Regions from separate parts of the Yinghuangia aomiensis genome, predicted to be linked through region 2. Evidence: riboswitches for the same ligand, from Rfam matches in the RefSeq annotation. Region 2 holds a riboswitch; each other region holds the start of a gene.
The links. Region 2 has a riboswitch for cyclic di-AMP ahead of ABEA93_RS35500 (NlpC/P60 family protein). Riboswitches for the same ligand answer to the same signal wherever they lie in the genome.
Positions count from the first base shown of each region.

Region 1: linked by a shared signal. The riboswitch ahead of ABEA93_RS23750 (transglycosylase family protein) and the one ahead of ABEA93_RS35500 (NlpC/P60 family protein) in region 2 are both predicted to bind cyclic di-AMP.
Region 3: linked by a shared signal. The riboswitch ahead of ABEA93_RS07800 (C40 family peptidase) and the one ahead of ABEA93_RS35500 (NlpC/P60 family protein) in region 2 are both predicted to bind cyclic di-AMP.
Region 4: linked by a shared signal. The riboswitch ahead of ABEA93_RS23520 (C40 family peptidase) and the one ahead of ABEA93_RS35500 (NlpC/P60 family protein) in region 2 are both predicted to bind cyclic di-AMP.

Region 1 covers NZ_BAABHS010000017.1:112,966-120,121, forward strand. The annotation lists gene ABEA93_RS23735 (CatB-related O-acetyltransferase) at 99-752, shown strand; gene ABEA93_RS23740 (macrolide family glycosyltransferase) at 811-2,007, shown strand; gene ABEA93_RS23745 (FAD-binding oxidoreductase) at 2,297-3,814, shown strand; cyclic di-AMP (ydaO/yuaA leader) riboswitch at 4,174-4,377, shown strand; gene ABEA93_RS23750 (transglycosylase family protein) at 4,381-5,691, shown strand; gene ABEA93_RS23755 (phosphoketolase family protein) at 5,841-7,156, opposite strand, start outside.
Region 2 covers NZ_BAABHS010000039.1:64,411-71,566, forward strand. The annotation lists gene ABEA93_RS35495 (hypothetical protein) at 1-914, shown strand, start outside; gene ABEA93_RS35500 (NlpC/P60 family protein) at 1,058-1,981, opposite strand; cyclic di-AMP (ydaO/yuaA leader) riboswitch at 1,987-2,173, opposite strand; gene ABEA93_RS35505 (helix-turn-helix transcriptional regulator) at 2,579-5,527, shown strand; gene ABEA93_RS35510 (PP2C family protein-serine/threonine phosphatase) at 5,712-6,887, shown strand; gene ABEA93_RS35515 (DoxX family protein) at 6,890-7,156, shown strand, end outside.
Region 3 covers NZ_BAABHS010000004.1:336,546-343,701, forward strand. The annotation lists gene ABEA93_RS07795 (gluzincin family metallopeptidase) at 1-1,076, opposite strand, end outside; gene ABEA93_RS07800 (C40 family peptidase) at 1,167-2,246, opposite strand; cyclic di-AMP (ydaO/yuaA leader) riboswitch at 2,258-2,415, opposite strand; gene ABEA93_RS07805 (NYN domain-containing protein) at 3,096-4,547, opposite strand; gene ABEA93_RS07810 (hypothetical protein) at 4,949-5,194, opposite strand; gene ABEA93_RS07815 (exonuclease domain-containing protein) at 5,332-6,078, shown strand; gene ABEA93_RS07820 (rhomboid family intramembrane serine protease) at 6,138-7,004, shown strand; gene ABEA93_RS07825 (Lrp/AsnC family transcriptional regulator) at 7,043-7,156, shown strand, end outside.
Region 4 covers NZ_BAABHS010000017.1:61,087-68,242, reverse strand. The annotation lists gene ABEA93_RS23530 (arylsulfatase) at 1-844, shown strand, start outside; gene ABEA93_RS23525 (TauD/TfdA dioxygenase family protein) at 969-1,862, opposite strand; cyclic di-AMP (ydaO/yuaA leader) riboswitch at 2,378-2,534, shown strand; gene ABEA93_RS23520 (C40 family peptidase) at 2,545-3,648, shown strand; gene ABEA93_RS23515 (NADH-quinone oxidoreductase subunit A) at 3,766-4,128, shown strand; gene ABEA93_RS23510 (hypothetical protein) at 4,119-5,399, shown strand; gene ABEA93_RS23505 (NADH-quinone oxidoreductase subunit H) at 5,392-6,327, shown strand; gene ABEA93_RS23500 (NADH-quinone oxidoreductase subunit J) at 6,354-6,920, shown strand; gene nuoK (NADH-quinone oxidoreductase subunit NuoK) at 6,917-7,156, shown strand, end outside.

The sequences.
Region 1 (7,156 bases), on a different contig from region 2:
GGCAGTGATTATCCGGTTGATCAAGGGATCGGAAGCATGCCAGCATCTTAACGCGACAGTTGTCGCTCTAACGCCACCGGAAAGGGTCCGCCTCCCCGATGCCCCCGATTCCCGCCGACCCGACCGTGCTCCACCCGATGCCCGAGCACCCGCGCGTCGTCCTGCTCAAGCCGCTGGTGACGTCGCCGCTGATCGACGTCGGTGACTTCTCCTATTACGACGATCCGGACGACCCGACCGCGTTCGAGACGCGCAACGTCCTCTACCACTACGGTCCCGAGCGGCTGGTCATCGGCAAGTACTGCGCGCTGGCCACGGGCACCCGGTTCGTCATGAACGGCGCCAACCACCGCATGGACGGCCCGTCCACCTTCCCGTTCCCCACCATGGGCGGGTCCTGGGCGGAGCACTTCGACCTGATCACCGGCCTGCCGGGCCGGGGCGACACCGTCGTCGGCAACGACGTGTGGTTCGGGCACGGCGCCACGGTCATGCCCGGCGTGCGCATCGGCCACGGCGCGATCATCGCCGCCGGCACCATGGTCACCGCCGACGTCCCCGACTACGGCATCGTCGGCGGCAACCCCGCCCGGCTCATCCGCACCCGCTACGACGCCGCGGACGTCGAGCGGCTCCTCGCCGTCGCATGGTGGGACTGGCCCGTGGAGCACATCACCCGCCACGTCCGGACGATCATGTCGGGGACGGTCGCCGACCTCGAAGAGGCCGCCGCGCAGCTCGACCGCCCCTGACCCCGCCCCGCGACCCGCGCCGCTCCGCCCCCGCTCCGCAACCGAAACGAGCGCCCCCATGCCCCCTCGCCGCGCCCACATCGCCATGGTCGGCATCCCCGTCGTCAGCCACGTCCTGCCGAGCCTCGCGCTGATCCGCGAGCTGGTGGACCGCGGGCACCGGGTCACCTACGCCAACGACCCGTCCGTCGCAAACCACATCGCGTCCAGCGGCGCGGAACCGGTGCGGTGCACCTCGACGTTGCCCGTCGCCACCAACGCGTGGCCCGACGACCCCATCGCCGCCGCAAGCCTCTTCCTCGACGACGCCGTCCGAGCGCTCCCGCAACTGCACGCGGCCTACGACGACGATCCGGCCGACCTGTACCTGTACGACATCGGCGCCTACGCCGCACGCGCCCTCGCCGAATCACAGGGCCGCCCGCTGCTCCAGCTGTCCCCGACGTTCGTCGGCTGGGACGGCTACGAGGAGGAAGTCGGCGCCCAGCTACGCACGTTGCCGGGCGCCGACGCCTACCGGGACCGGTTCGCGCGCTGGCTTGCGACGTGCGGCGCGACCACCACGGACGTGGACGCCTTCTCCGGCCGGCCCCCGCGGGCCCTCGCCCTGATCCCGCGGGCGATGCAGCCGCACGCCGACCGTGTCGACCCCGGCCGGGTGACCTTCGTCGGCCCCTGCTTCGACACCCGCGCGGACACGGATGCCTGGGACCGCCCGGCGGGCACGGCCAAGATCCTGCTGATCTCGCTCGGCTCGGCCTACACGCACCGCCCGGCCTTCTACCGCCAGTGCCTCGCCGCCTTCGGCGACCTGCCCGGCTGGCATATCGTCCTCCAGATCGGCAAGCACACCGACGTCGCCGAACTCGGCGGCATCCCGGCCAATGTCGACGTACACTCCTGGATCCCGCAGCGAGCCGTCCTCGCCCAGGCCGACGCGTTCGTCACCCACGCGGGCATGGGCGGCTGCGGCGAAGGGCTCCTCGCCGGTGTCCCGATGATCGCCGTCCCGCAGGGCGCCGAGCAGTTCATGAACGCCGACCGGCTGGTCGAACTCGGCATCGCCCACCGCCTGGACACCCCCGACGCCACCCCCGAAGCCCTCCGCGCGGCCCTGCACGCTCTCATGACCGACCGGGAACGAGCCGAAAGGTCACGACAGTTGCAGGCCGCCGCCCGAACCGAGGGCGGCACCCGGCACGCGGCCGACCTGATCGAGACCATGCTGGACGCGGCCCGGGACCCGGCGCGCTGAACCGGGCAGGGGTGGACGGCGGCCACCGGCTCGGTCCGGGGCAGGACTTGCCGCCGCTGCTCCTGGACGACCGGGAGGCGGCGCAACCGTCGTCGCGTCGCCGGCCCACCAGCAGCGGGCTGCGGGCACGGCACAAAGTTCGGACGGCTCCGCACAACAGTGATCAGGCCTTCCGCCAAAGGGTGCAATTCCGCGCGCCGTGCCCGGTTTTCCGGGGTCGCGGCGGCCAGAATGACGAAACCTCGTGGTTGGCACGTGGTGGGCGCGGATCGCCGGGAGCTGTGAGCGCATGACGATCGATCGACGCGGTTTCCTGACCGCCCTCGGGCTCGGCGGCGCGATGGTCGTCACCGGCGCGGCCGGTGCGGCGGCCACCGGCACGCCGTCGGTGCGGAGCATCCCCGGCCGTCGCGTCCCCGGCGCTCCGGTCGAACCGCCGGACTGGTCCGCGCTGAAGGCGCGGCTGGACGGGCGTCTGCTGCTGCCGGAGGACCAGGGCTATGCCGTGGCGCGGCTCGGCTTCAACGAGCTGTACGACACCCAGTACCCGGCCGCTGTCGCGCAGTGCACCTCCGCCGAGGACGTGCAGATCTGCCTCGACGCGGCCCGCGGCCACGGCGTCCCGATCGCGGCCCGCAGCGGCGGCCACAGCTATCTCGGGTACAGCGTGCCGAACGACGGCCTGGTCATGGACCTGCGGCCGATGGCGCAGGTCCGCGTGCTCGACGACGGCACCGCGCAGGTCGGCGCGGGCGCACGGCTGATCGAGGTCTACGCCGCGCTCGCGGAGGCCGGGCGCCTGCTGCCCGCCGGGTCCTGTCCGACGGTGGGCGTCGGCGGCCTCACCCTGGGCGGCGGCGTGGGCGTGCTGGCCCGCAAGTACGGCCTGACCTGCGACCGCCTGGTCGCGGCCGAGGTGGTCACCGCCGATTCCTGCGTGCTCACCGCATCGGAGTGCTCCGAGCCCGACCTGTACTGGGCGCTCCGCGGCGGAGGCGGCGGCAACTTCGGGGTGGTGACGCAGTTCACCTTCCGGACCGAGCCCGCTCCCCCGCTCACCGTCTTCTCGCTGCACTTCCCGCCCGGCTCGACGCCGTCGGTGGTCGGCGCGTGGCAGGAGTGGATCGCGGACGCCCGGCCGGAGCTGTGGTCGAACTGCGTGGTCTCCGGCGGCACGCCCCCGACCTGCCGGGTGGGCGGCTGCTACGTCGGGCCGCAGAGCGAACTGGACCCGCTGCTGGACCGGCTGGTGGCCGCCGCCGGCACGCCGCCGACGTCGCGCTCGGTGCAGGCCAAGACCTATCTCGACGCGATGAAGTACATGGCGGGCTGCGCGAACGACACCATCGAGCAGTGCCATCTGCAGTCCGAGGGCGGCGTACTGACCCGGGCCGCCTTCGTCGCGGTCTCCCGGGTGCTCCCCCGCGCCCTGGACCCGCAGCGGATGGTGCAGCTGATGGACGGGCGGACCGGGATCGACCTGCTGCTGGACTCGATGGGCGGCGCCGTCGCGCAGCTCGCCCCCGACGCCACCGCTTTCCCGCACCGCTCCGCGCTCGCCACCGCTCAGGTCTACGTCGGCACCACCCCTGGCGGCCAGGAAGAGGCGACCGAGGCGGTGGACGCGATCCGGGACGGGCTGGCCGCGCTGGGCGCGACAGGCGCGTACGTCAACTACATCGACGCGAGTCTCCCGGACTGGGGCACCGCCTACTACGGCCGGAATCTGCCGCGGCTGAAGCAGGTGGCGCGGCACTACGACCCGGACCAGGTGTTCGCCTTCCCCCAGTCGGTGGCACGTGCTTGACCCCCGCTCGGCGCTTCGCCGAGCAGCATGTGCAGGGCCTGTCATGCCCGGATGAACCGTGGGAAAACATCCGATTTGGGCTCTTTGCTACCTCTTTACCCTTTGATCCTGTGTGACCGTCCACGTGCCCTGTGTCGCGCTCCCGAACAGCCGATACAGGGCCCGTCGCCGTGCGTGAGAATTTCCGCACGCTGCGGAGGGCCCGTGTCGCCCTCCGTGAGATATTCCGTATTCCCGAAATTTCTCGGATTGCCTTCGACGACAAGGCATTTGGGTATTCAGCGAAGCGTCGTTTAGCTTCGTCCTCGTCGGTGCAACGCCGACCCCACTCGCCGGAACGCCGAATTCTGCCGCCGGCCGGGCTGGGACCGCTGAGTAAGCGATGACGGCAGAAGCGGGGGAACCAGGTGAAATCCGCCGGACCGGCGGTGCGCTGCGGCGCGCCCGGGACGGCTTGGGGTGAAGCCATGCCTCGAACGCCCTGAACAGGGCCATCGAAGGCTGGCCGGGCAACTCCAGCCCGAATCCGACAGCTCACCTCGCAGGCGTGGGAGAGGAACTACTTCATGCTGTCTGCGACCCGCAAGCGCCTTACGTCCAAGTCCCGTTTCGCCATCGCCGCCGCCGGTGTCACCGGCGCCGCGATCGCCGCGCCGATGATCGGCGCCACCAGCGCCTCCGCCGCACCGGTGAGCACGTGGGACAAGGTCGCGGCGTGCGAGTCGACCAACAACTGGTCGATCAACACCGGCAACGGTTTCTACGGTGGCCTCCAGTTCACCAACTCCACGTGGCAGGAGTTCGGCGGCACGCAGTTCGCGCCGCGCGCCGACCTGGCCACCAAGGACCAGCAGATCGCGATCGCCGAGAAGGTGCTCGCCAGCCAGGGCCCCGGCGCCTGGCCGGTCTGCTCCGTCAAGGCGGGCCTGACCAAGAACAGCGGCACCCCGTCGCTCGACACCGGCTCCTCGGCGTCGGCTGCCAAGACCACCCAGCAGGCCGCCCCGAAGGCTGCCGCCAACTCGGCCTCCAACTCGGGCAGCTCGCAGCTGAGCGAGGACCGCGCGTCGCGTTCCGAGGCCCGTCCGCAGGCGTCCGCGCCGGCCGCGACGACCACCGCCGCCACGTACTCCGTGGTCTCCGGTGACACGCTGTCGAAGATCGCCGCCTCCCAGCACGTCTCCGGCGGCTGGCAGAAGCTCTACCAGGACAACCGCAGCGTCATCGGCGGCAACCCGAACCTGATCAAGATCGGTCAGAAGCTGAGCGTGTCGGGCAAGACCGCCGCGGCGAAGCTCACCGAGGACACCAAGGCCACGGCCTCGACGTCCACCACCTCGTCCTCCTCGTCCTCCTCCTCGTCGGCGTCGAAGCTGACCGAGGACAAGGGTTCGAGCAGCTCGACCGTCAAGTCGCAGAGCAGCAGCACCGCGAAGTCCTCGGACAGCAGCAGCTCCTCCTCGACCGCGTCGTCGACCGGCTACGTCCGCCCGGTCCCGGGCGCCCCGCACGGCTCCTACGGCAACTCGGGCTCGCTGTGGTCGCACGGCCACACCGGTGAGGACTTCACCGCCGCCTCCGGCACCTCGGTCAAGGCCGTCACCTCCGGCACCATCGTGTCCGCCGGCTGGGGCGGCGCCTACGGCAACGAGGTCGTCATCAAGCACGCCGACGGCAAGTACACCCAGTACGGCCACCTCTCCTCGATCTCCGTCTCGGTCGGCCAGAAGGTCTCCACCGGCCAGCAGATCGGCCTCTCCGGCTCCACCGGCAACTCCACCGGCCCGCACCTCCACTTCGAGGTCCGCACCGGCCCCAACTACGGCTCCGACATCAACCCGATCACCTACCTCCGCGCCCACGGCGTGAACGTCTGATCGGACGACAGCGCGGCGGGCGACCGTTCCCGGGTGGGGCCGGGGCAGCCACCTGATGCCGCGTGAGCAGGACAACCGGAAGGCCCGGCTGGAACTCCAGCCGGGCCTTCCGGCGTTCGCGCGTTTGCGCGCGGTTGCCGACCGGGGCCTCAATGACCCGTCGGCCACGTCCAGTCGCGTACCTCCGGCAGGTCTTCGCCGTGCACGCGGATCCAGGCGTGGTGCCGGGCCCGCATGTCCAGCATCTGCTGGCGCAGCGCGGCGGCGTTGCGGCCGAGGGACGGCACCCGGTCGATGACGTCGACGACGCGCTGGTAGCGGTCCATGTCGTTGAGGACGACCATGTCGAACGGCGTCGTCGTACTGCCGAACTCCTTGTAGCCGCGCACGTGGAGCTGGTCGTGGTTGGCGCGCCGGTAGGCGAGGCGGTGGATCAGCCACGGGTAGCCGTGGTAGGCGAAGATCACCGGCACGTCGGTGCCGAACAGCGCGTCGTAGTCGGCGTCCGGCATGCCGTGCGGGTGTTCCTCGTGCGGCAGCAGCCGCATCAGGTCGACGACGTTGACCACGCGCACCCGCAGTTCCGGCAGGTGGCGGCGCAGCAGGTCGGCCGCGGCCAGGGTCTCCAGGGTCGGCACGTCGCCCGCGCACGCGAGGACGACGTCCGGCGTGCCCGCGTCGTTGGAGGCGAACTCCCAGATCCCGGCACCGCGGGCGCAGTGCAGGACGGCGGCGTCCGGGTCGAGCCAGTCGGGTGACGGCTGCTTGCCGGAGACGACGACGTTGACCAGGCCGCGGCTGCGCAGCACGTGGTCGCTGACGGCGAGGAGGGTGTTGGCGTCCGGCGGCAGGTAGACGCGCACGACTTCGGGGCGTTTGTTGACGACGTGGTCGACGAAGCCGGGGTCCTGGTGCGAGAAGCCGTTGTTGTCCTGGCGCCAGACGTGCGAAGTCAGCAGGTAGTTGAGGGACGCGATCGGCGGCCGCCAGCCCAGCTTGGCGGATTCGTGGAGCCATTTGGCGTGCTGGTTGAACATCGACGAGACGATGTGGGTGAACGCCTCGTAGGTCGAGAACACGCCGTGGCGGCCGGTGAGGAGGTAGCCCTCCAGCCAGCCCTGGCAGGTGTGTTCGGACAGGATCTCCATGACCCGGCCGCCGGCCGCGAGGTGGGTGTCGACGTCCAGGAAGGGGCCTTGCCAGGCCTTCGCGGTGGCTTCGTACACCGCGCCGAGGCGGTTCGACTCGGTCTCGTCGGGCCCGAACACCCGGAAGTCGCGGCGGGCGGCGCTCGCCGCGGTGACGTCGCGCAGCCAGGCGCCGAGCGCCCTCGTCGGTTCGGACATCGTGCCGCCGGGCTCGGGGACCTTGACGGCGTAGTCGCGGATGTCGGGCAGCGGCAGGGCGCGCAGCAGGGTGCCGCCGTTGGCGTGCGGGACGGCGCCGAGCCGGGCGTCGCCGCGGG
Region 2 (7,156 bases):
GCTACGCCGAAACCGCGGACCGCGTCGCGTCCCTGCAGTTCGCCCTCGTGGACGACGCCGACGTCACCACCGCCGCGGCTCTCGTGCTCACCCGGTCGGCCGACCGGGTCCGCTACCTGCTCGCGCCGTGGGTCGCCTCCGCGGGACTCCGCGACCTGCTGCGCCCGGACGGCGAACCCCGGCCGCTGCGGGTCGCCGCGGACGGCGCGACCGAACCCGTCCCCGTGCCGACCACGGGCACGCAAGGCCTGCCCGAGGCGCAGACCGCGTGCCGGTCCTGGCCGGTGCTGCAGCTCCGCTCGTCGGACCGCATCGCCGAACGGCACGCGTTCCTGGTCGGCGACCTGGGCGATCTGAGCCCGGTGCACCTGACGTACAACCCGCTGCCGGGCCCCGACAACCCGGCCCGCGCGCCCCGCGAGGCGCTGAGCCCGGCCGCGCTGACGAGCTGGGCGGCGAACGCGTGCGGGCTGGGGGAGATGCGCGGACGGGGGATCCGCGCGGTCGACGTCTGGGACTTCGCCGAGCAGACCCTCCCCGAGTCGGCGGGCCGCGCGACGTGGGAGTGCGTCCGCGCCGACACGTGGCGGGGCCCCGGCTCCACCGCCGTGGTCTTCCGCGGCCCGGGCAAGGCCGCGCCGGAGCCGCTGAGCCGCGCCGACGACACGGCCCTGTGCAGCCGCTTCGGCCAGCGCATCGTGGCCGGGCGGCGGTGGCAGGCCCCGTCCGGCCAGCGCTATTTCCTGGCCGCGGCAAGCCGCGGGATCACGCACATCGACGCGACAGGCGCACTCAAGGCCTCCGCGGACGGCACGGTGCTCGCCACGCCCTTGCCCGCAGGCGGCGCACCCGGGGCGGTGGACCTGACCGCCAAGGCGCCGGACGGCGAGGCGGTCCGAGGGAGTGCCGGGTAGCGGCGCCGTCTCGCCCGCGTGCGGTTCCCCGACCCCGCCGCCCGTGAGAACCGCCGAAGCCCCGCGCGGGACGACGGCTCGCCCGCTGAGTAAGTGCGAGCCGTCGGACCCCGCGCGGGGCGGTCGGTGGAAGAACCCTCAGATCATGCGGGGCGGGTCGCCCCGGCGATCGGCATGGAGTCGACCGAGGCGATCTTGACCACGGTGCGCGAGTTCGGCGCGTGGATGATCTGGCCGTTGCCGATGTAGATGCCGACGTGGCTGATGCCCGAGTAGTAGAACACCAGGTCGCCCGGCTGCAGGTCCGACGTCGAGACCTTGCGGCCCGCCGCGAACTGGTCGTTGGTGACGCGCGGCAGCGAGACGCCCGCGGCCTTGTACGCGGCCTGGACGAGACCCGAGCAGTCGTACGCGTCCGGGCCCTCGGCGCCGTACACGTACGGCTTGCCGAGCTGCGCCTTGGCGAACGCGATGGCGGTCGCGGCCTTGCTCGACGTCGACGAAGACGACGAGGACGAGGACGAGGACGAGGTGTCCTCGGTCAGCGTCGACGCCTTCGCGGAGCTGCTCTGCGGCTTGGCCGACAGCGTCTTGGTCTGCGCGGTCGCGTCCGACTTCGCGGTGCTCTTCTGGGTGGTGGTCTTCGGCGCGGCCGGAGCCGGGTCCTCGGTCAGCGGGGCGGCCGGGGCCTTGGTCGGCGCGGCGGCGGAGCCGGCGAGCTTGAGGACCTGGCCGATGTCGATCCAGTCCGCGCCCTTGGCGAGCTGGTCGCGGTTCAGCTCGTAGAGGGCCGGCCAGCCACCGTCGATGCGGTGCGCGAAGGCGATCTGGGACAGCGTGTCGCCGCCGACCACGGTGTACGTGGCGGTGGTGTCGGCCGTCGGGGCGGCGGCCGGCGCGGGGGCGGCCGCGGTGTCCTCGACGGACGGCTGCGCCATCGCGGGGACGCTGCGGGGAAGCTCGGGGGCGGCGTGCGCGGCACCGGCGTTGACGACGGGAAGGGCGGCACCGAGGCCGGCGATTCCCGCGGCGGCCAGGACCCGCCGGAGGCTGTGGGCAGACAGCATGAAGTCGTTCCTCTCCTGCCGCCTGCGAGGTGAGCTGTCGGATTCGGGCCGGAGCGGCCCGGCCGTGCGCGTCCTCCGGACCAGGTCCGGAAACGGGCACGGCTTCACCCCAAGCCGCACCCGGCGAGCCGGGTACGGCGCATCACGTTGGTTCCCCCGCTCCCGTCCGGACGTGCTGGGCACCGAGCACCGCGGCCGGGGACGGGATTCGGCGTACCGGCCGGGTGGATTCCGCCTGGGCGGCGAAACCGGTCCCGGACGCTAGCCAGGTCGGACCGGCCGCCACAACTCGGCAAGGCGCCCCGGAGGCGGGATAAAGATCGCGTCAAAACGTCTTGTCGTCAGGTCGACATATCGAAGACCGGGGTGTGACATGCGGATACTGCGGAGCGTGAGCGTGGTGGTCCGGTCACGCAAAATGATCGGAATTCGCCGGAACAGCCCGAGGGGGCGAATCCGTACACGTCCGTTATTGTCCGAATTTGCCTACCCGGGTCGGTCGGCAGGCGCGAAAGAGACCGGCGCCACAGCCGCCCGCCCCGCGGTGTCGTCCCATTTCCGCAGGCCGTCACCCGTGCGTGTCAGGATGTCCGTGTGGTGCCGCAACCCGGATTCCAGACGCCCTTCGTCGGCCGCGGCGCGGAGACCGCCGCCCTCGACGACGTCCTCGCGCGCGCCCGCGCGGGCGACCCCCGCGCACTCCTGCTCGCCGGCGACGCCGGCGTCGGCAAGTCCCGCCTCCTGGCCGAAGCCGCCGCCCGCGCGGCCGCCGACGGCATGACCGTGCTGACCGGGCAGTGCGTCGACCTCGGCGAGGTCGGCCTGCCGTACCTCCCGTTCACCGAGATCCTCCGCACGGTCGCCGCCGACCCGGCCTCCGCCGCGATCCTCGACGAGCACCCCGCGGTGCTGCGCCTGCACGGCGCGGGCGGCTCCGCCTACGACGGCCGCACCGAACCCGGCGTCCGGCTCCGCCTCCTCGACGACATGGCCGCCCTGCTCGCCGACCTCGCCGAGCAGGCCCCGCTGCTCCTCGTCCTCGAGGACCTGCACTGGGCCGACCAGTCCACCCGCGACCTGCTGCGCTTCCTCCTCAGCCGCCTCGCCCCGCAGCGCGCCGGCGAGACCGCGCCGCACCAGCGCATCGCCCTGCTCGTCTCGCTCCGGTCCGACGACCTGCACCGGCGGCATCCGCTGCGCCCGCTGCTCGCCGAACTCGTCCGCCTCCCGGTCGTCGCCCGACTCGACGTGGGGCCGCTCGCCGACGCCGAGGTCGCCGAACTCGTGCGCGGACTCGGCAGCGACCCGCTGCCGGAGGACACCGTCGCGCGGATCGTCGAACGCGCCGAAGGCAACGCCTTCTACGCCGAAGAACTCCGCGCCGCCACCGCCGACGACGCCGGTGTCCCGGCCGGGCTCGCCGAGGTGCTGCTGGTCCGCATCGAGCAGATGCCGGCGACCGCGCAGCGCGTCCTGCGGACCGCCGCGGTCGCCGGGCGGAGCGTCGAGCACGGTCTGCTGCGCGACGCCGTCGAACTGCCCGACGACGACCTCGACGCCGCGCTGCGCGAGGCCGTCGGCCGGCACTTGCTGGTGTCCGGCGACGACGGCAGCTACTCGTTCCGGCACGCGCTGACCCGGGAGGCCGCGTACGGCGACCTGCTTCCCGGCGAACGCGTCCGCCTGCACGCGGTGTTCGCGCGCCTCCTCGGCTCCCTCGAGCGCCGCGGCGGCAGCGCCGCCGAACGCGCCCACCACCACACCGCCAGCCACGACCTGCCCGGCGCGCTCACCGCATCCCTCGAAGCCGCGGGCCACGCCGCCGTCGTCGGCGCGCCCGCCGAGGAACTCCGGCACGTCGAAGCCGCACTGGAACTGTGGGACGCCGTCCCCGACGCCGCGGAACTGACCGGCACCGACGACATCGCGCTCACCCTGCGCGCCTCCGCCGCGGCCGTCCGCATGGGCGAGGCACACCGCGCCGTGCACCTCGCGCGCGCCGCCCTCGACCGGGTCGGCTCGCACGGCGACACGCTGGTCGCCGCGAAGGTCCGCTACACGCTCGCGTCCAGCCTGATGAACGTGGACAGCCTGCACTCCGCCTTCGAGTTCAGCCGCGAAGCGCTCGCGCTGATCCCCGAGGAACCGCCGTCGCTCACCTGGGCGTGGGCGGCCGCCACACACGTCCAGGCCGCCTGGTACATCCGCCGGATCGACGTCGTCCGCGACGTCGGCAAGCGCGCCCTCGCAGCCGCCGAAAAGCTGGGCGCGGACGCCGTGCAAGCCGACGTCCTGATCAGCACGCTGGCCACCCACGAAGCCAACCGGCAGACCTCCGAAGGCCGCGAAATCCTCTACCGAGCCCGGGACTTGGCGCGGCGCGCGGGCGACACGGCGATCGAGCTGCGCGCCATGTACGGCCTGGCCCTCGGCTGCTTCGAAGCCGGCCTCGTCGAGGAATCCCTCGCCTGGACCGACGAAGGCCTCGACCTGGCCCGCCGCACCGCACAGACGTCGTCGCCGTACTCCCTCCACCTGCGCTACGTCCGCGCCCTTGCGCTCTACACCCTGGGACGCTGGGACGAGGCCCTCAAAGCCGCCGGCAGCGCCCCCTCCGCCTTCGGCCACGTCGCCGAAGGAGCACTGTATGTGCCGCTCGGCCGCGGCGAACCCGGCGTCGTCGACCGCGCCCAAGCGCTCTTCGACAAGCGGCCGTTCAACTGGACGGCGACGCTGGTCGCGGGCCTCGTGCTGGTCGACGAGGCCGTCCTGCGGGGTGACGTCCGCGCCGCCGTCGACCGCTTCCGGCGCACGTTCGCGCGCCTGATCGAGGACGACGACCCGTACCCGCCGGTCGGTGTCCGCCTGGCCACCCTCGCGCTCTCCGCGATCGCCGACGAGGCCACCGCGCTGCGCCTCACCGGCGGCGACCCCGGCGGGTGGGCCGCGGAGGCCGCCGAGTTCGCCGCGCTGGCCCGCGAGATCGCGGCCCGCCAGGAGGCCGTGCGGCCGAGCGGCCCCGAGGGCATCGCGTGGGCGCTCCGCGCCGAGGCGGAGTTCGCCCGCGCCGAAGGCCGGTCGGACGTCGGCAGGTGGGAACGCGTGGTGGCCGCGTTCGACTACGGCAACGTCTACGAACACGCGCGCTGCCGCCTCCGCCTCGCCGAGGCCTACGCCGCGGCCGGCCGCCGCGCCGAAGCCCGCGATGTCCTCGAAGCCGCCCAGGCCACCGCGGTCGCGCTCGGCGCGACCCCGCTCCGCGCCGCCCTCGACGCGCTCGCCCGGCGCACCGGCCTCGCGGCCGCGGACTCCGCAGCGGCAGCAGTCGCGGCCGGCACGCTCACCACCCGCGAACAGGAGGTCCTCCGGCTGCTTGCCGAAGGACGCACGAACCGGCAGATCGGCGAGGCGCTGTTCATCAGCGTCAAGACCGCCAGCGTGCACGTCTCCAACATCCTCGCCAAGGTCGGCGCGGCCTCCCGCGGCGAAGCCGTCGCGATGGCCTACCGCAAGGGGCTGATCGGACCCGGGCCGACGGAGCGCTGAGCGCGGATCCGGCGGCCACCGCCGTGTGCGGGCCGTCCTGCCGATCCCGTGAACGCTTGCGCTCGGTCCGCATCCCACCTGCGCTCCGCCCGCGTTCCGCCCGGCCGAACGGGTGAACCCACCCCGCGGACGTGCACGCCGCACCCCCGTCGGGAACCGGCGCGGGGTGGATATCGGGGCCGATGTGTACGAGCCGGAGGCGCAGGGCGGGCGGCGGTTGCTGCGCTGGGTGCCCCCGCTGCTGCTCGTCGTCTCGCTGGTCGTCGAGTTCACCACGCCGCCCGGGGTGAACCCGGCACCGATCCTGGCCGCCGCGCCTACGTTCGCGCTCGGTGTCTACGGGTTCGCCGGGGTCCTGTGGACGACGGTCGCCACCGCCTCGGCCATGGGGCTGCTCGCGGTGTACGAGCAGATCCGCTATCACGACGTCCTCGTCGCCTCGTTCTTCGCCGACCTGGTCGCGGTGCTGGCGGTCTGCGCGATCGTCCTCGTGCTCGCCCGGACAAAGGAGCACGGGCGGCGCCGGTTCGCGCGGCTCATCCGGGTCGCGGAGGCGGCGCAGCGCGTGCTGCTGCCGGACGCGCCGGTGTCCGCGGGCGGGCTGCCGGTCGCGGTGCGGTACACGCCGGCGTACACGGACGCGCAGGTCGGCGGGGACGCGTACGCGGTGCATGCCACGCCGTACGGGGTCCGCCTGCTCATCGCCGACGTGCGGGGCAAGGGCCTCGGGGCCATCGGCGCGGTGTGCTCGCTGGTCGGCGCGTTCCGCTGCGAGGCGTTCCACTGCCCGGACCTGACCGTCGTCGCCGACCGGCTGGAGGCCGTGCTGCTGCACACCCAGCCGGACCCGGAGGATGCCGACTCCGGCGGCGACGCGGAGTACTTCGCGACCGCGCTGTTCGTCGAGATCGACGCGGACGGCGGCACGCTGCGGGTGGTCAACCGCGGCCACCCGCCGCCGCTGCTGGTCCACGCGGGCGACGTGCGGACCCTGGACGGCGCGGACACCCACCTGCCGCTCGGCCTCGGCGGCCTTGCCCCGGACGGGGGCGCGACACCCGACGAGCATGCCTTCCCGGCGGGCGCGTCGCTGCTGCTCTACACCGACGGCCTGGTCGAAGGCCGGGACCCCGCCGGACGGTTCTTCGACCCGGTGGCCGTCCTGCGCGGCCGGGACTTCGCCGGACCGGGCGCCCTGCTGGACACCCTGATGGCCGCACTCCGGGCGCACACCTCGGGGCGCTTGGACGACGACACGGCGCTGCTCGCGGTCGCACGTCCGGCACGGGCCGATGCGGCAGGTGTACACGGCGGCGCGTCCGGGAACCCGCCCCCGGACCACCGTCTCCACCGGGAGTGATCATGGGCTGCTCGCGCCTCGACGTCGGTTTGCTGCTGTTGCGCCTGGGCACCGGCGGCGTCCTCGCCGCGCACGGTACGCAGAAGCTGTTCGGCTGGTTCGGCGGACACGGCATCGAAGGCACCGGCCAGTTCATGGAGTCCATCGGCTACCGGCCGGGCAAGGCCAGCGCCACCGCGGCCGGGCTCTCCGAAACGGGCGGCGGGGCGCTGCTCGCGCTCGGCCTGGCCACCCCCGCGGCGGGCGCCGCCGCGGCCGGGGCGATGGCC
Region 3 (7,156 bases), on a different contig from region 2:
GGCTGACCGGAGTCCAGGTAGCCGATGTAGTCGGCGAAGCCCTCGGACAGCCACGTCGGCGTCCAGTTCCGGGTGTACGCCCGGCTGGCCACGTGGGTGATCTCGTGCGTCATGACGACGCGCCGCTCCACCGCGCCCAGCTCGCGGAACGCCTCCGGATTGACGATGACCCGGTCCGCGGGCGCCGCACCCGCCGCCGCGCCGCGCTCGCCGGTGGTCACCGCGGCAATACGCGCGTACTTCTGCGGCTCGGCCCCCAGCAGGCGCGCCATCTGCGCCTCGTCCGCGGGCACCACGACGACGGAGTTGCTCGCCCAGGAGCTGCCCCAGACCTTGGTCACGTCGGGCACCGCGGTCTCGATGTCGTGCTGGTAGGCCTTGAGGTCGTTCTTGTTGCCGATGCCGAGCACGACCCCCGCGCTGCTCTTGAGCACCGTCACCGGGCCCAGGTCCCACAGGTTGACGCCCGAGGTGAGGTCGGCCGTGGCGCCGTCGGTGTCGGCCGCGACGTACCAGGCGTTGTCGCGCTTGACGAAGGTCTGGTACTGCGGGCTGCGCATCGGCGTGCCGTCCAGGTCCGCGATGCGGTACGTCAGATCGACCTGTGCGGCGTACGTCTGGTCGCCGCCCAGCTCCGCCTGCCGCGCCGGGGTCAGTGTGAACACGTCGGGCGCCACGACCTGGTAATCCCACGACGCCAGCGGCACCTGTGCCAGATTGTCGAAGAGGGCCGCCTGGCGGTCCCGGAACGGTGTGGCGCGCGGATCGACCGTGGCCAGGAACGCGGCGCGGTCGTGCGCGCGTATCGCGGCGGCCCGGCGGTCGAGCAGATGCCCGACGTCGTTCCGGCGGGCGTCGGCCCGTTCCTCCTGCCCGGCCGGGTGCCCCGCACCGCGGGCTTCGGCCTGGGCCGACACGCTCGGCGCGGCCGGCGCGGCGGGCGGGTGAGCCGTTCCGCGGCCCGGGCCCATGCCGACGAGTCCCAGGGTGACGCCTATCAGGATCGCGGCGGTCACCGCCACGAGTACCAGGAGCCACCGCGGGATTCGTCGCAGCCACAGGCTCCGGTCGTCCACGGACCGATCGTACGAGACCAACGGGGGCCGCACCTGCCGAGTCCGGCGGACGAGGGAACGGCCGACCGGCGAACCGGTCGGCCGCACGGGTCAGGAGGGGCGGACGATCTTGGTGATCTGCATCGAGTCCCACGGCGCGACGCGCACGTTGGTGCCCGGCTTCGGCGCGTGGATGATCTGCCCGTTGCCGATGTAGATCGCGACGTGCGAGTAGCCGCTGTAGTAGATGATCAGGTCGCCCGGCTGCACCTGGCTCTTCGGGATGTTCGGGCCGATCCCGGCCTGGCCCTGCGAGGTGCGCGGCAGCGAGACGCCGGCCTGGCGCCAGGCCCAGCCGGTGAGGCCCGAGCAGTCGAAGGAACTGGGGCCGGTGGCGCCGTACACGTACGGCTTGCCGAGCTGCGCCCGGGCTGCGGCGATCGCCGCGCCGGCCCGGCCGCTGACCGCCGGGATGTCGACCGGCGGCGTCTCCTTCTGCGTCGCCTTGGCCGTCGGCGTGCTCGGTGAGCGGGAGTCGTCGCGCGACGCGCGGGCGTCGTCGCCGTGGCCGTCGTCCGCGAGCATCGCGGCGCGCTCGGCCTCGCTCAGCGTGTTGAGGAGCTGCTGCGCCTTCTGCAGCTTCTCCTCGACCTCGGACTTCTTGGTCGTGAGGTTCTTGCGGGTCTGCTCCAGCTCGCCGAGCTTCTGCGACGCCTCGCTGCGCTCCTGGTCGAGCGAGCGCTTCTTGGCCTGGATCGCCTGGATCGAGTCGGCCTGGTGCGCGGTGATCTGGTCGAGCTGCGACGCCTTGCGCAGGTAGTCGTCGGGCTTCTCGGACAGCAGCAGCGCGATCGTCGGGTCGATGCCCGCGTTCTTGTACTGCGCGCTGGCGACCGCGCCCATGCTGTCCTGCAGCGAGATGAGGTCCGACTGCTCCTGGGCGATGCGCTCCTGGATCTGCCCGACCTGGCCCTGCAGTTGCTCGGTCTTCTCCTGGAAACCGTTCAGCTCCTCGGTGGCGATCTCCGCCTGGTGCTGAAGGTCGTTGATCTGCGCCTTGACCTGGTCCTTGGACGGTGCCGGGTCGGCGTGGCTCATTCCCGGGGACAGGGCTACCGCGGTCGCGGCGGCGGCGGTGATGACGCCGACGCGCGCTTTGCCAGGTTTCTTGGGCCGTCGGTGGGACGCCACGAGGGGCGGACTCCTTCTTCCGTCGCCGCCTACCGGGTGAGCTGACGGGTTCGGGCCGGAAGCGGGCCCTACAGCGCGGCGGACCGCGCCGATTCACCCCAGGGAACGGTGGTTCCCCGGCTCCGGGTCGGTCCGGAAGAGACCTCGCCGGATTCGGCGGGGGTGTCCGCTGCCCGCCCCGGTCAAGGCGGACGACTCGGCGGTCACCCAGCCCGAGACATTAGTGACTGCGCAAGCCCGTATTCAAATCAATCCGCAAAGTTTTACCGGATCTCCCGGGATTAACTCGGCGAGATCCACGGATGGTGATCACAGGGCGACCATCTGTTCATATTTTCCGGACGCATTCGGGCGTGTTCCGGAAGGCCCGGAAACCCCGGTCCCGGACTCTCCGCGAGCCCCCGAAACACCGTCGGACGTGCGGTTTTCTCGACTGCCGGAGCGTCGTTTCGGGCGGCGGTCCCGGTACCGGAGCGGAGGGCTCAGGCCCGCGTCGGCGAGCACCGCGAGGGCGTCGAGGGATTCTTCGTCAAGGTCGACACACCGGTCGAAACCGGATGTATTTCCGCGCGGCGGGCGCGGGCAGCCGCCGCCGGATTCCGAAGAAACGTGCGAAAAGTCCGACTTTTCCTCGGGCGTGCGAAGAAATGTCGATATAACGCATTCTCCGCACGCCGGTCCGCGGGCACGGCACGTACGGCAGCAGATCCGCATGGTCGGCCACCCCTCCCGTTGCGTTCCGAAAAGCACCTTCCGCACCCACGGTAGGGAGGGTGACCGACACAACGTCACAGGTCGACCACGTTCGGGCGGCAATCCGCGGGCGAAGGGGCGCCCGCGGGGGCGGGGTCAGCCGCGGGCGAGCCGGCGCAGCAGCATCGTCGAGGGCACCGGCCGCGCGCCCGCCCGGCGCACGCCGTCCGCGACCTCGCGGTCGGACGACACCACGACCACCGGGCGGCCCGGCGGCTCGGCGCGGACCAGGCGGCGGATCAATTCGTCCGCCGTCTCGCCGGCCTTGCTGAACCGCACCCGGACGCCGCGCGGCGGGGCGAGCAGCACCGGCGCGTCGAGCTGTGCGCCGTCGAAAACGCAGGTGATCTCGCAGCCGGTCTGCGCGGCGATCACCGCGAGTCCGCCGAGCAGCCGCACCCGCTGCTCGGACAATGCGAGCGAGGGATAACCGGTCTTGGTCACGTTGTAGCCGTCGATGACCAAATGTGCCTGCGGCAATGCAAGAAGTTGATCAAGAAGTGCCGGGTCGTCGCCTTCCAAAGCGCGCTGGGCAATGTCTTTCGTGCCGGATGCCTCGGGCTCGACCGCGTCGACGGTGTCCGCGGGCCGGATGCCGACCGGCGGCAGCGCGAGTTCGCGCCGCAGCCCCTGGGCGGCTTCGAGCACGGTGTCGAGGAGCAGGCGGACCCGGGTGTCCTCCATGCTGCGGCCTTCACGCGCGGCGCGGCGGCTGGCTTCCAGCGCCGACTCGGCCTCGGACACCCGGCCGCGCAGCCGCCGGGCCTCCTTGTCCGCGGCGGCCACCGAGGCCTGGGCTTCGGCGCGCACCGCGTCCAGTTCGGACTTGGCGTGCTTGGCCTCTTTCTCGGCGTGCTTCGCGGCGCCTTGCAGGCCCCGGACTTGGCGGCGCAGCTGCTCGGTCTCCTTGCGGGCCTCGTCGAGTTCGGCGCGGACCTTGTCGTGCTCGGACTTCGTGGAGGCGCGCAGGGCGGCCAGTTCGGATTCCAGACGCGCGACGACGGCGGCCTGTTCGGCGCCGGCCCGGTCGTGTGCGGCCTTCTCGGCGGCTTGGCCGGCGGTGTCGAGCAGGGTGACCCAGCCGGGCGGCCGCAGCAGGTACGCGGCGGCGGCGACGTCGAGCGGGTCGGCGGCGGCCGGGGGCCGCCCGGATTCCAGCGCGGCGGCGAGGTCGGGCAGCGCGCGGCGCAGGCGTTCCGCTATCCGCTGCCGGAAGACGGGGTCGTTCTCGAGCACGCCCGCCAGCGGCGTGGCGGCCAGCTTGGCGCGCCGGCTGGGGGTGAACCGCGCGAACTGCCGCAGCGGGACGGGGATCTCGTCGGGCGGCATGGCCCCGAGTCCGTCCGCGGCCAACGCGATGACCCGCTGCCGGACACCGTCGGGAAGGGGGCCGTGGGGGGCTTCCGCCTCGGAACGCGACCCGCGAGAGCCGTCGGGGCCCGGACCGCCGGAAGCCGTGGCAGCGGACCGGGGCGCCGGGCCACCGCTCTCGGCCGCGTCGGCGGCGCGAGCCGCATCGGGAATCGGGGTGGGCTCCGCACCTTGCACACCGGAACGCCCGTGCCGGGGACCGCGGTCGTGGCCGCCGGCGGCTGCCTCGGCAGCCGCGCGGCCTCCGCTCGCGTGCCCCGGAGCCTCGGCCGACGGCGCGGCGGCATGCGGCGGCCGGGCTGCGCCGTTGGGTGCGGAGTGCATGCCCCCACCGTGGCCCGGCGGGGTGACATCGGCAGCGGGCCAGGGCTCGGCGGAGGGGCGGGCTGTGTAGTCCGCGCGTGTGTCCGACTCGCCCACTGGTCCTCCGGTTGCGTCTCCGCCCGGTCTCCCCGCCCCGGGTCGGCTCGAACGTGCTCCTGATCATGGCGTGCCCGCCATCGCGGGCGGACACGCCTCCCCGTGCCGATGCCGAACCGATGCACAAGCCGGAGCGCCCGGCACCGGTCCGGTCGGGATCAGCTCTTCTCGTCGGTTCCCGGCCGCGGGACCAGCTGCACGGAGTCGGTGGCGTTGCACCACCGGCAGCGCACCGACTCGATCGTGTCCTCGAGCACCTCGCGCTCGTCGACCCGGGGCTCACCCGCGAGGTCGAGGTGGACGAATTCCACCGCCCGGGTCGTCCGGGTCACGTCGAACCTCGTCAGGTTGCCGCACAGCGAGCAGCGCCACCGGGTCGCCTCGGTGGGGGCCGGGACCGACATGCACGTTCCTCTCAGATCTGAATCGGGTCTGATCCCAATCGGGGTCTCGCACACCATCATCCCGCGCGGCCGGACCGGCGCGCCGTCCGGGAGGGGTGCCTGCGCCCGTGTCAGGGCGGATCCGTACCGTCCGAGGCATGAGCAGCCAGGTGCCCGACCCCTTCGTGCCGCAGTCCGTGTCGCTGCCCGGGTCGCGTGATGCGGCGCCGCCGTGGTCCGGCGGGCCCGCGCGGGACGTTACCGTTCCGGCGCGCCCGGCGCGAAAAACGTCCGCCGGGTGGGATCCCGACGCGCCCCTCGAACGCCAGGTGTTCGTGGTGGTGGACCTGGAGACGACGGGGCTGGACCCGGAGTCGGACCGGATCACCGAGATCGCCGCGGTGCGGCTGCGCGGCGGGGACGTGCTGGCCGAGTTCGCGACGCTGGTCGCGCCGGGTGTGCCGGTCCCGGCGTTCATCACGTCGCTGACCGGGATATCGGACGCGATGGTCACCGGGGCCCCGCCGCTGAAGCACGTGCTGCCCGCGTTCCGGGAGTTCGCCCGTGACGCGGTGCTGGTCGCCCACAACGCGCCGTTCGACGTGGGCTTCCTGAGGGCGGCCTGCGCGTCGTGCGGGGAGCCGTGGCCGCATCTGGTCGTGGTGGACACCCTGGAGCTGGCCCGCACGCTGGTGTCGCGCGGCGAAGTGGGCAGCTACAAACTCGGCACGCTGGCACGCCTCTTCGAGGCTCCGGCGCCCGCCGACCACCGGGCAATAGGCGACGCTCGCGCGACGGCGCACATCCTGCGGGCGCTGATCGACCGGTTGCGGCGCGCGGGCGTGCACGATCTTTCGGGTCTGCTCCAATGCACCGGCCATCCGGGTGAACCTGGCCTGGTCTGAGCCCCTTCCCCCGCCGGGGCATAACAGGGCAATACCTATCAATACCTGACGATAGGCTCATGCTCATCCCCGTGCACGACCAGCTTCCGGCCCGCCGGACCCCGGTGGTCACCTACGCGCTGATCGCACTGAACGCCCTGATCTTCCTCATGAGCCCGCTGTCCGGGTTCGGCGGCGCCCGGTTCGGCAGCCCCGAGGCGCAGGTGTGTGCGGAGAGCCGCTACTACTACGAGTACGGCGCGGTGCCGAGCGAACTCGTCGGCGACGGCCGCATCGTCGCCCCGCCCGCGACCGTCCCCACCGACCACGGCCCGATCACCTGCCGGGACCGCGCGGATCCGGACAAGATCCCCGCACTGACGGTGCTGTTCGCGATGTTCATGCACGGCGGCTGGGTGCACCTCATCGGCAACATGCTCTATCTCTACGTCTTCGGCAACAACGTCGAAGACCGGATGGGGCGCGCGCACTTCGCGATCTTCTTTTTGGTGGCCGGATATCTCGCCACCTACGGCTTCGCGTTACTCAATCCCGGCTCGCACCAGCCGCTGGTGGGCGCGTCCGGCGCGGTGTCCGCGGTGCTCGGCGCCTACCTCTATCTCTATCCGAAGGCGCGCGTGACGAGCCTGGTGCCGCTGCTCCTCTTCCTTCCGCTGCGGTTCCCGGCGTGGCTCGTGCTGGGCTTCTACTTCGTGCTGCAGTGGCTGTACTTCCGGGGCATCGGTGTCAACGGCGAAGCCAACGTCGCCTATGCCGCGCACCTGGTCGGCTTCGCCGCGGGCTTCTGCTACGCGTGGGCGCTGTACCACCGCGACCGGCACCCCGACCGCGGCAAACGCGTCCCGGTCGTGCACGAAAGCTCGTTCGCGGGGGCGCCCACCCTGCCTGCCGCGCCGGTCATCCAGCCGGGTGATCCGCCCCGGTAGGCTCGTACTCCCGTTCCGTCCCACGAGAGGCCGCCGCTGTGATCACCGCGATCGTGCACGTCAAGGCAGGCGTCGACCGCATTCCGGAGATCGCCGAGGCGATCGCCGCGATCGACGGCGTCAGTGAGGTGTACTCGGTGACCGGCGAGTTC
Region 4 (7,156 bases), on a different contig from region 2:
CCTCGAGCAGTACAGCGAGATGACCGGCAACCGCAGTTACTACCGGCACCCCTACAAGCTGGTCACCCAGCACCAGTTCGGCGCGGAGTACGACGACGGCGAATGGGCGCTGTACGACATCGTCCGCGACCCCACCGAGATCGACGACCTCGCCGCGGACCGTCCCGATGCGGTCAAGGAGCTGTCGGCGGCCTGGGAGGCCGCCGCCTGGCGCAACGGCGTGTTCCCGCTTGCCGACGCGAGCGGGGCGCTGGTGCTCCGGCACCCGGACGAAGAGCTGCTGCGCCGTCCGGTGCGCATCCTCGCGGGTACCCCCGAACTGGAGCGGTACCGCTCGGCGAAGCTCGTCTCCTTCCGCGACTTCGAGGCGGCGATCGCGATCGCCCGGCACGGTGCGGACGATGCCGGCGTGCTGCTGTCGCACGGCGACCAGGGCGGCGGCTACAGCGTGTACGTCGAGGACGGGCGCCTGTGGTTCGCGTACAACGAGTACGGCGTCCTCCACGAGATCGACGCGGGACCCCTCGCCGCGGGACCGCACCTGGTCACGCTGCGCGCCCGCACCCGCCCCAGGTTCCGCTGGGACTTCACGGTGGCCGTCGACGGCACGGACGTGGCCTGGCTGGAGGGCGTGCACCTACTGATCGGCATGGCGCCGCTGCAGGGCATCAGCGTCGGCGTGGACCGCAAGTCGCCCGTGTCGTGGCCGGTGTACGAGCGGCACGGCTCGTTCCGGTACACGGGCACGCTGCGGGCGGTCACCTACACGCCCGGACCGAGTGCGGCCTACGACCCCGAGACGGTGATCCGCACGCTGCGCGAGGCGGCCGCGACGTACGAGTAGGACCTGGATCGATCCGCGGTGCCCGTGGGCTGCCGCGGATCGATCGCTTTTCACCGCCAACCCTGAGTGGGGCGCCGGGATTTCGTCCCGGCGCCCCACTCGTTTGTCCGACTCGTTGCCCGGCTCAGTTGTCGGCAGGCCGCGGCTTGACCGCCACACTTGCCCGGCCGTCGACGCCCACCGGAACGTCGCCGTCCACGGTCGTGCGGTGCAGCACGCGGCGTGCCCCGCCGAAGTCGGACACGGCACGGTGCTGCGTCGCCCGGTTGTCCCAGATGGCCACGTCGCCCTCGCGCCACGACCAGCGCACCGTGTTCTCCAACCGGGTCACGTGGCCCTGCAGCAGGTCCACGAGCAGCCGCGAGTCCTCGCGGGAGTAGCCGACCAGCCGCTGGACGAACCCGCCCAGCAGCAGCGTGCGTTCGCCGGTGACCGGGTGCACGCGCACCACCGGGTGCTCGGTCTCGTACACGGTGGAGGCGAAGACCTCCAGGTACCGCTTGAACGCCTCCGGGTCCTTGTCCGGCGAAAGGCCGGCGTAGTCGTAGGCGTTGGTGTGGATCGCCCGGAGTCCGTTCGCCAACTCCTGCAGCGCCGGACTGAGTTCGTCGTAAGCTGTGGCGGTGTTGGCCCAGACGGTGTCGCCGCCGTGCGACGGGATGTCGATGGCGCGCAGGATCGACGCCAGCGGGTAGGCGGGTACGAAGGTGACATCCGTGTGCCACTGGTCGGCGGCGCCGCCGTACTCGCTGGTGATGGGCAGGACGTACTGCCCTTCGGTGTTGACGGTCGGGTGGCCGATCGGGGTCCCGAGCAGGCGCGTGAAGGCGAGCTGGATCTCGTCGGTCAGGTGGTCCTGGCCGCGGAAGAAGACGACCTTGTGGGCGTGCAGGGCGTCGCGCACGGCCTGGACGGCGCTGGGGTCGAGGTCCCCGGAGAGGCGTACGCCCTCGACGACGGCGCCGATGCGCCCGGCAACCTTGGTGACGGTGATCTGGTCGAGCGTGGATGCGGTCATGACTGATCGGCCCTTTCACAGGCGGACGTCGGGAAACCCGACGAAGACACGGATGGCGGAATCCCCAGCCCGCAAGGGCCCGGCAGGGGATGGCGGCACGCGCGACCGCCGCGCCACGGGCGCGGTGACAACCGAACGGGACGAGCGGGCAACGGAGAAGAACCGGCCCGCACATGGCGGCGCGCGTCGTTCAGCGACAGTGCGCGCCGGGGGGCACCGGCATGTGGGAAATGCGGTGGCGACTGATCACGTGTCGATTCTGTGCGGCGCCGAAGGCAGGCGTCAATTGTGAACAGCAGGGCAAACAGCAGTATTTGATGGAGAAACGGGCAATGCCGCTGGAAACGCGAAACGTGGGCGTCACAAGTGGGTTGAGCGGGTGTGTCGGGGTGAACGGCCGCGGCGGAGCGCGCACTTGCGCAAGCCGGGCAGACCATTTGGTTGTACCTGATCGTGATCATTAAGGTTTGGTCTCGGGCGACCGCCGAGTCGTCCGCCTTGACCGGGGCGGACAGCGGGCGCCTCCGCCGAATCCGGCGAGGTCTCCCCGGGCCGAGCCGGAGCCGGGGAACCACCGTTCCTCGGGGTGAATCGGCGCGGTCCGCCGCGCTGTAGGGCCTCCTTCCGGCCCGAACCCGTCAGCTCACCCGGTAGGCGGCCGAGGAAGAAGGAGGCCGCCCGAGTGCCGTCCCACCGACGGCTCAAGAAACCGAGCAAAGCGCGAATAGGTGTTGTCACCGCCGCGGCCGCAACCGCGGTCGCCCTGTCCTCCGGCGTGAGCCACGCCGACCCGGCTCCTTCCAAGGACCAGGTCAAGGCGCAGATCAACGACCTCCAGCACGAGGCGGAGATCGCCACTGAGGAGCTGAACGGTTTCCAGGAGGAGACCGAGCAACTGCAGAGCCAGGTCGGCGAGATCCAGGACCGCATCGCCCAGGAGCAGTCCGACCTCATCGCGTTGCAGGACGGCATGGGCGCCCTGGTGAGCGCGCAGTACAAGAACGCGGGCATCGACCCGACGCTCGCGCTGCTGCTCTCCGAGAACCCGGACGACTACCTGCGCAAGGCTGCCCAGCTCGACCAGATCACCGCGCACCAGGCGGAGGTGATCCGGCAGATCCAGGCCAAGAAGCGCTCGCTCGACCAAGAGCGCAGCGAAGCGTCCCGGAAGCTCGGCCGGCTGGAGGACACCCGCAAGAACCTCGAGTCGAAGAAGACCGAGGTCGACGCGAAACTCCAGAAGGCGCAGCAGCTCCTCAACACGCTGAGCGCGGCCGAGCGCGCCGCGCTCCTCGCCCAGGAGGGCCACGGCGAGGACACCCGCGCGTCGCGCGACGACACCCGCACCCCGAACACGCCGGGCTCGACCGCGGGCGACAAGACGGACAGGGCGGACAGGGCGGAGAAGGAAGCCCCGCCGGCGAACGTCCCGGCGAGCGGCCGTGCCGCCGCCGCGATCGCCGCGGCGAAGGCGAAGCTCGGCAAGCCGTATGTGCGCGGCGCCACCGGCCCGGACTCCTTCGACTGCTCGGGCCTGACCGGCTTCGTCTGGCGCCAGGCCGGCGTCTCGCTGCCCCGCACCTCGCAGGCCCAGGCGGGCATCGGCCCGAACATCCCGAAGAGCCAGGTGCAGCCGGGCGACCTGATCATCTACTACGAGGGTTACTCGCACGTCGCGATCTACATCGGCAACGGGCAGATCATCCACGCGCCGAAGCCGGGCACCAACGTGCGCACCGCGCCGTGGGACTCGATGCCGATCACCAAGATCGTCCGCCCGTCCTGACCTCGGCGCCGCGGCCGACCGGGACTGGAGTGTCCGGGTCGGCCGCGGCGTCATTCCTTGGTGGGCCCGGTCCGCCGGTGACCGCGTGTCACGTCGGGCGTTCCGGATAAAACGGGCATGATGGCCGCCGTGAGTGTCTGGGAGCCGGCCCTGGTGCTGCTCGGCGTGGCCGTCGCCGGGGTCGCCGCGGTCTACGGGATGAACACGCTGTTGAGCGCGCAGCGGTCGCCACTGGCATCCCCGGCGTTCTCCGGCGGCGTACCGCCGCGCGAGCACGCCCTGTCCCGCTTCCATGTGCGCTGGTACGCGGTGACCATGATCTTCCTGGCCTTCGACATGGAGATGCTCTTCATGTACCCGTGGGTCAGGACGGTCCGCGAGGTGGGGACGCCGGCGGTCGTCGAGATGTTCCTCTTCCTGGGCATCCTCTTCGCGGCGGTCGTCTACGCGTGGCGGGAAGGCGCCCTGCGGTGGGCCTGAGCACGCGGCTTCGCGCGGCGTCGGCGCGCCGTCCGGCCGTCCTGCCGGTGACGCTGCCCGGCGCGACCCGCCAGCGCCTCGCACTGGAGGCGGAACTCGGCGCGCACGGACCGGGGTTCGCCGACAGGCCGGCGGCGGCATCGGCCCTGGTGGTCTGCGGAGTGCCGGGTGCGGGGCACCACGACGTCCTCGCCGCGGTGTGGGCGGCGGTGCCCGGGCCCAAGGCGTACGCGGTGGTCCCGCATGCGACGAGGGTCGGCGACGCGTTGGCGGACGTCCGCCGGGACTTGGCGGCGGGCGGGGACGGCCCGGGGCCCGTCGACGTCGCGAAGCACGGCCACACCGAGCACGAACACGGCCACGCGGAACATGGCCACGCGGAACACGGTCAGGAAGACGGCCACGCGGAACACGGCCATGCCGAGCACGGTCAGGAACACGGCCCAGAACACAGCCGAGAACACGGCCACGGCCACGGCCACCATCACGGTGGTCTCGTCGCCGGGCTCCCGATGGCCGATCGCGCCGACGACCGCGACGGGCTGCGGCTGGACCGCCTGCACCTGACGCTCGGTCCGGCGCTGCCGGACTGGCCCACGGGACTGCTGGTCGACGTCGCGCTGCAGGGCGATGTGATCCAGGAAGCCGCCGTGCGCTGGTGGGCCTCCGAGCCGCCGGCCGACCTGCCGTTCTGGACCGAGCCGTGGCTGCAGGCCGCGCACGGCCTGCCCGTCCCGGAGGGCGCGGCCGCGCGCCGGTCCTGCGCGGCGCACCTGGACAGCCTTGCCCGGCTGCTCTCGGTCGCGGGCCGGCCGCAACCGGCGGCCCGCGCCCGGCGCTTGCGCGACGCGCTGCTCGGCGGCGCCGCGGCGGTGACGGTCGCTGCCGAGTTACCCCGGCTCGTGCGTTCCGTCCGCCGTTCGGCGGCGTTGCGCCATCTCACCGCCGGGATCGGCGAACTTCCCTCCCCCCAAGCCGAATCGGCCGGGCTCATGGGACCCGCCGCAGCCGGCGACGTGCACCGTCGGGTGCTGGCGTGGTTGGACGCGATCGAGGCCGCCGCGGCGCGTCTCGACGACCGGAACCCGCTGCCCCCCGACGCGGCGGACGGGCCGCGCGGCCGCCTCGACGGACGCCCGCCGTCGCAGGCCCTGTTGGACGTCCTCCCCGGCCTGCTGGCCGGCGCCGAGTTCGCGTGCGCCCGGCTGATCGTCGCGAGTCTCGATCCGGACGTGGACGAGGTGCTCGGCATGGCGGCGGCCCATGGCTGACACGGCACCGCTCGGGGCGGTCCTCGCCGTGCCGTTCGCCCTGGCCGTGCTCGCGACCGCGGCCGCGGGCTTCGACGCCGTGCTGTCCGCGCGGGCCGAACGCGGCAGCGGGGGACGGGCGTTGCGCGAGGCCGCGGCGCCCATGCGGGAAAGCGTGCGGCTGCTCGGGCAGCAGCGGCGCCGGACGAACGCCGCGGATCCGCTCCTGGGCCGCCTCGGTATCGCCCTGGTGCCGGTCGCCGCGGTGCTGGCGGCGGCGGTGCTGCCGTGGGGGTGGGGTGCGGCGACGGACCCGGCGGTAGGCGTGGTCTGGTTCAACGCCATGGAGGCGCTCGCCTGGGCGGCGGTGTGGCTCGCCGGGTGGGGTCCGAACTCGGCGCTGTCGCTGATCGGCGGATACCGCTTCCTGGCCCAGGGGCTGGCGTACGAGCTGCCGCACATGTTCGCCCTGACCACCGCGGCGCTCGGCGCGGAATCCCTCGGCGTGGGCGACGTGGTCCGTGCGCAGCAGGGGCTGTGGTTCGTCGTGTGGATGCCGGTGGCGTTCGTCGTCTACCTGCTCAGTGCGATGGCGATGGCGTTCTGGGGCCCGTTCGGCCAGCCGCTGGGGCGCGACCTCGCGGGCGGTGCGGTGCTGGAGTACAGCGGCGCCGACCGGCTCCTGCTGATGGGCGGCCGGTGGCTGCTGTTCGCGGTGACCGCCGCGTTCAGCGTGCCGCTGTTCCTCGGCGGCGGCAACGGGCCGCTCCTCCCGCCGTGGCTGTGGACGCTGCTGAAGACGGCCGCGGTGCTGGGGCTCCTGGTCGCCGGACGCCGCCTGGTCCCGGCGGTGCGCATGGAGCGCTACATGGAGGTGGCCTGGATGGTGCTGGTCCCGCTGACGCTGCTGCAGGCGCTGGCCGTCGCCGTTGTCGTGCGGAACCGGTAGGGGAGCGGAAGGGAGCGAGACGAAGGATGCTCGGCGACACCGTGTTCTGGGTGCTGTCCGTGGCGGCGGTGGTGAGCGGGGCCATGGTGTTCCGCTTCGACTCGATGCCGCGGGCGACGTACGCGCTGCTGCTGTCGCTGCTGTGCGTCGGCGGTCTCGTGATCCAGCTCGGCCTGGACTACCTCGGCGTGGTCGTCATCCTCATGATGACCATCGAGATGGCCATCATGGCGGTGTTCATGGTCATGTTCATGATGAACCCGGCCGGCCTCATGCCGATGTCCATGGTGCACAACACCAAGGGCGCCGCGGCCGTGTGCGCGGGCGTGTTCGCCGCGCTGGCCGTCGGCATCCTGCTGGCGCCGTGGCCCGGGCGCGCCGGGACGATGCCGGACGCGGACCCCACCAAGGCCCTCGGACTGGCCCTGATGGGGCCGCAGATGCTGACCATGATGACGCTGGGCGTCACGCTGTTCGCGACCATCGTGTCCACGGTCGTGCTGGCCACCCGCCGCGGCCGGTACGACCGGTTCGGCGACGATCTGCGGACCAGGCCCGCCGACGACCCGGTTCGCGGAGGCGTCGGCCGGTGAACCTCGAACTGTTCCTCCTGGTCGCCGCCGCCCTGTTCAGCGTGGGGTTGTTCGGGGCGCTCACCCAGCAGTCGATCGTCATGCTGATGATGGGCCTGGAGCTGATGATCGGCGGCGTGATCCTGGCCGCCGCGGCGATCTGGCACTACATCGCACCCGCCTCCTCCGACGGGCAGGTCCTGATCGTGCTCGCGGTGACCGTGATGGCGGTCGAGATGGCCGTCGGGTTCGCCGTC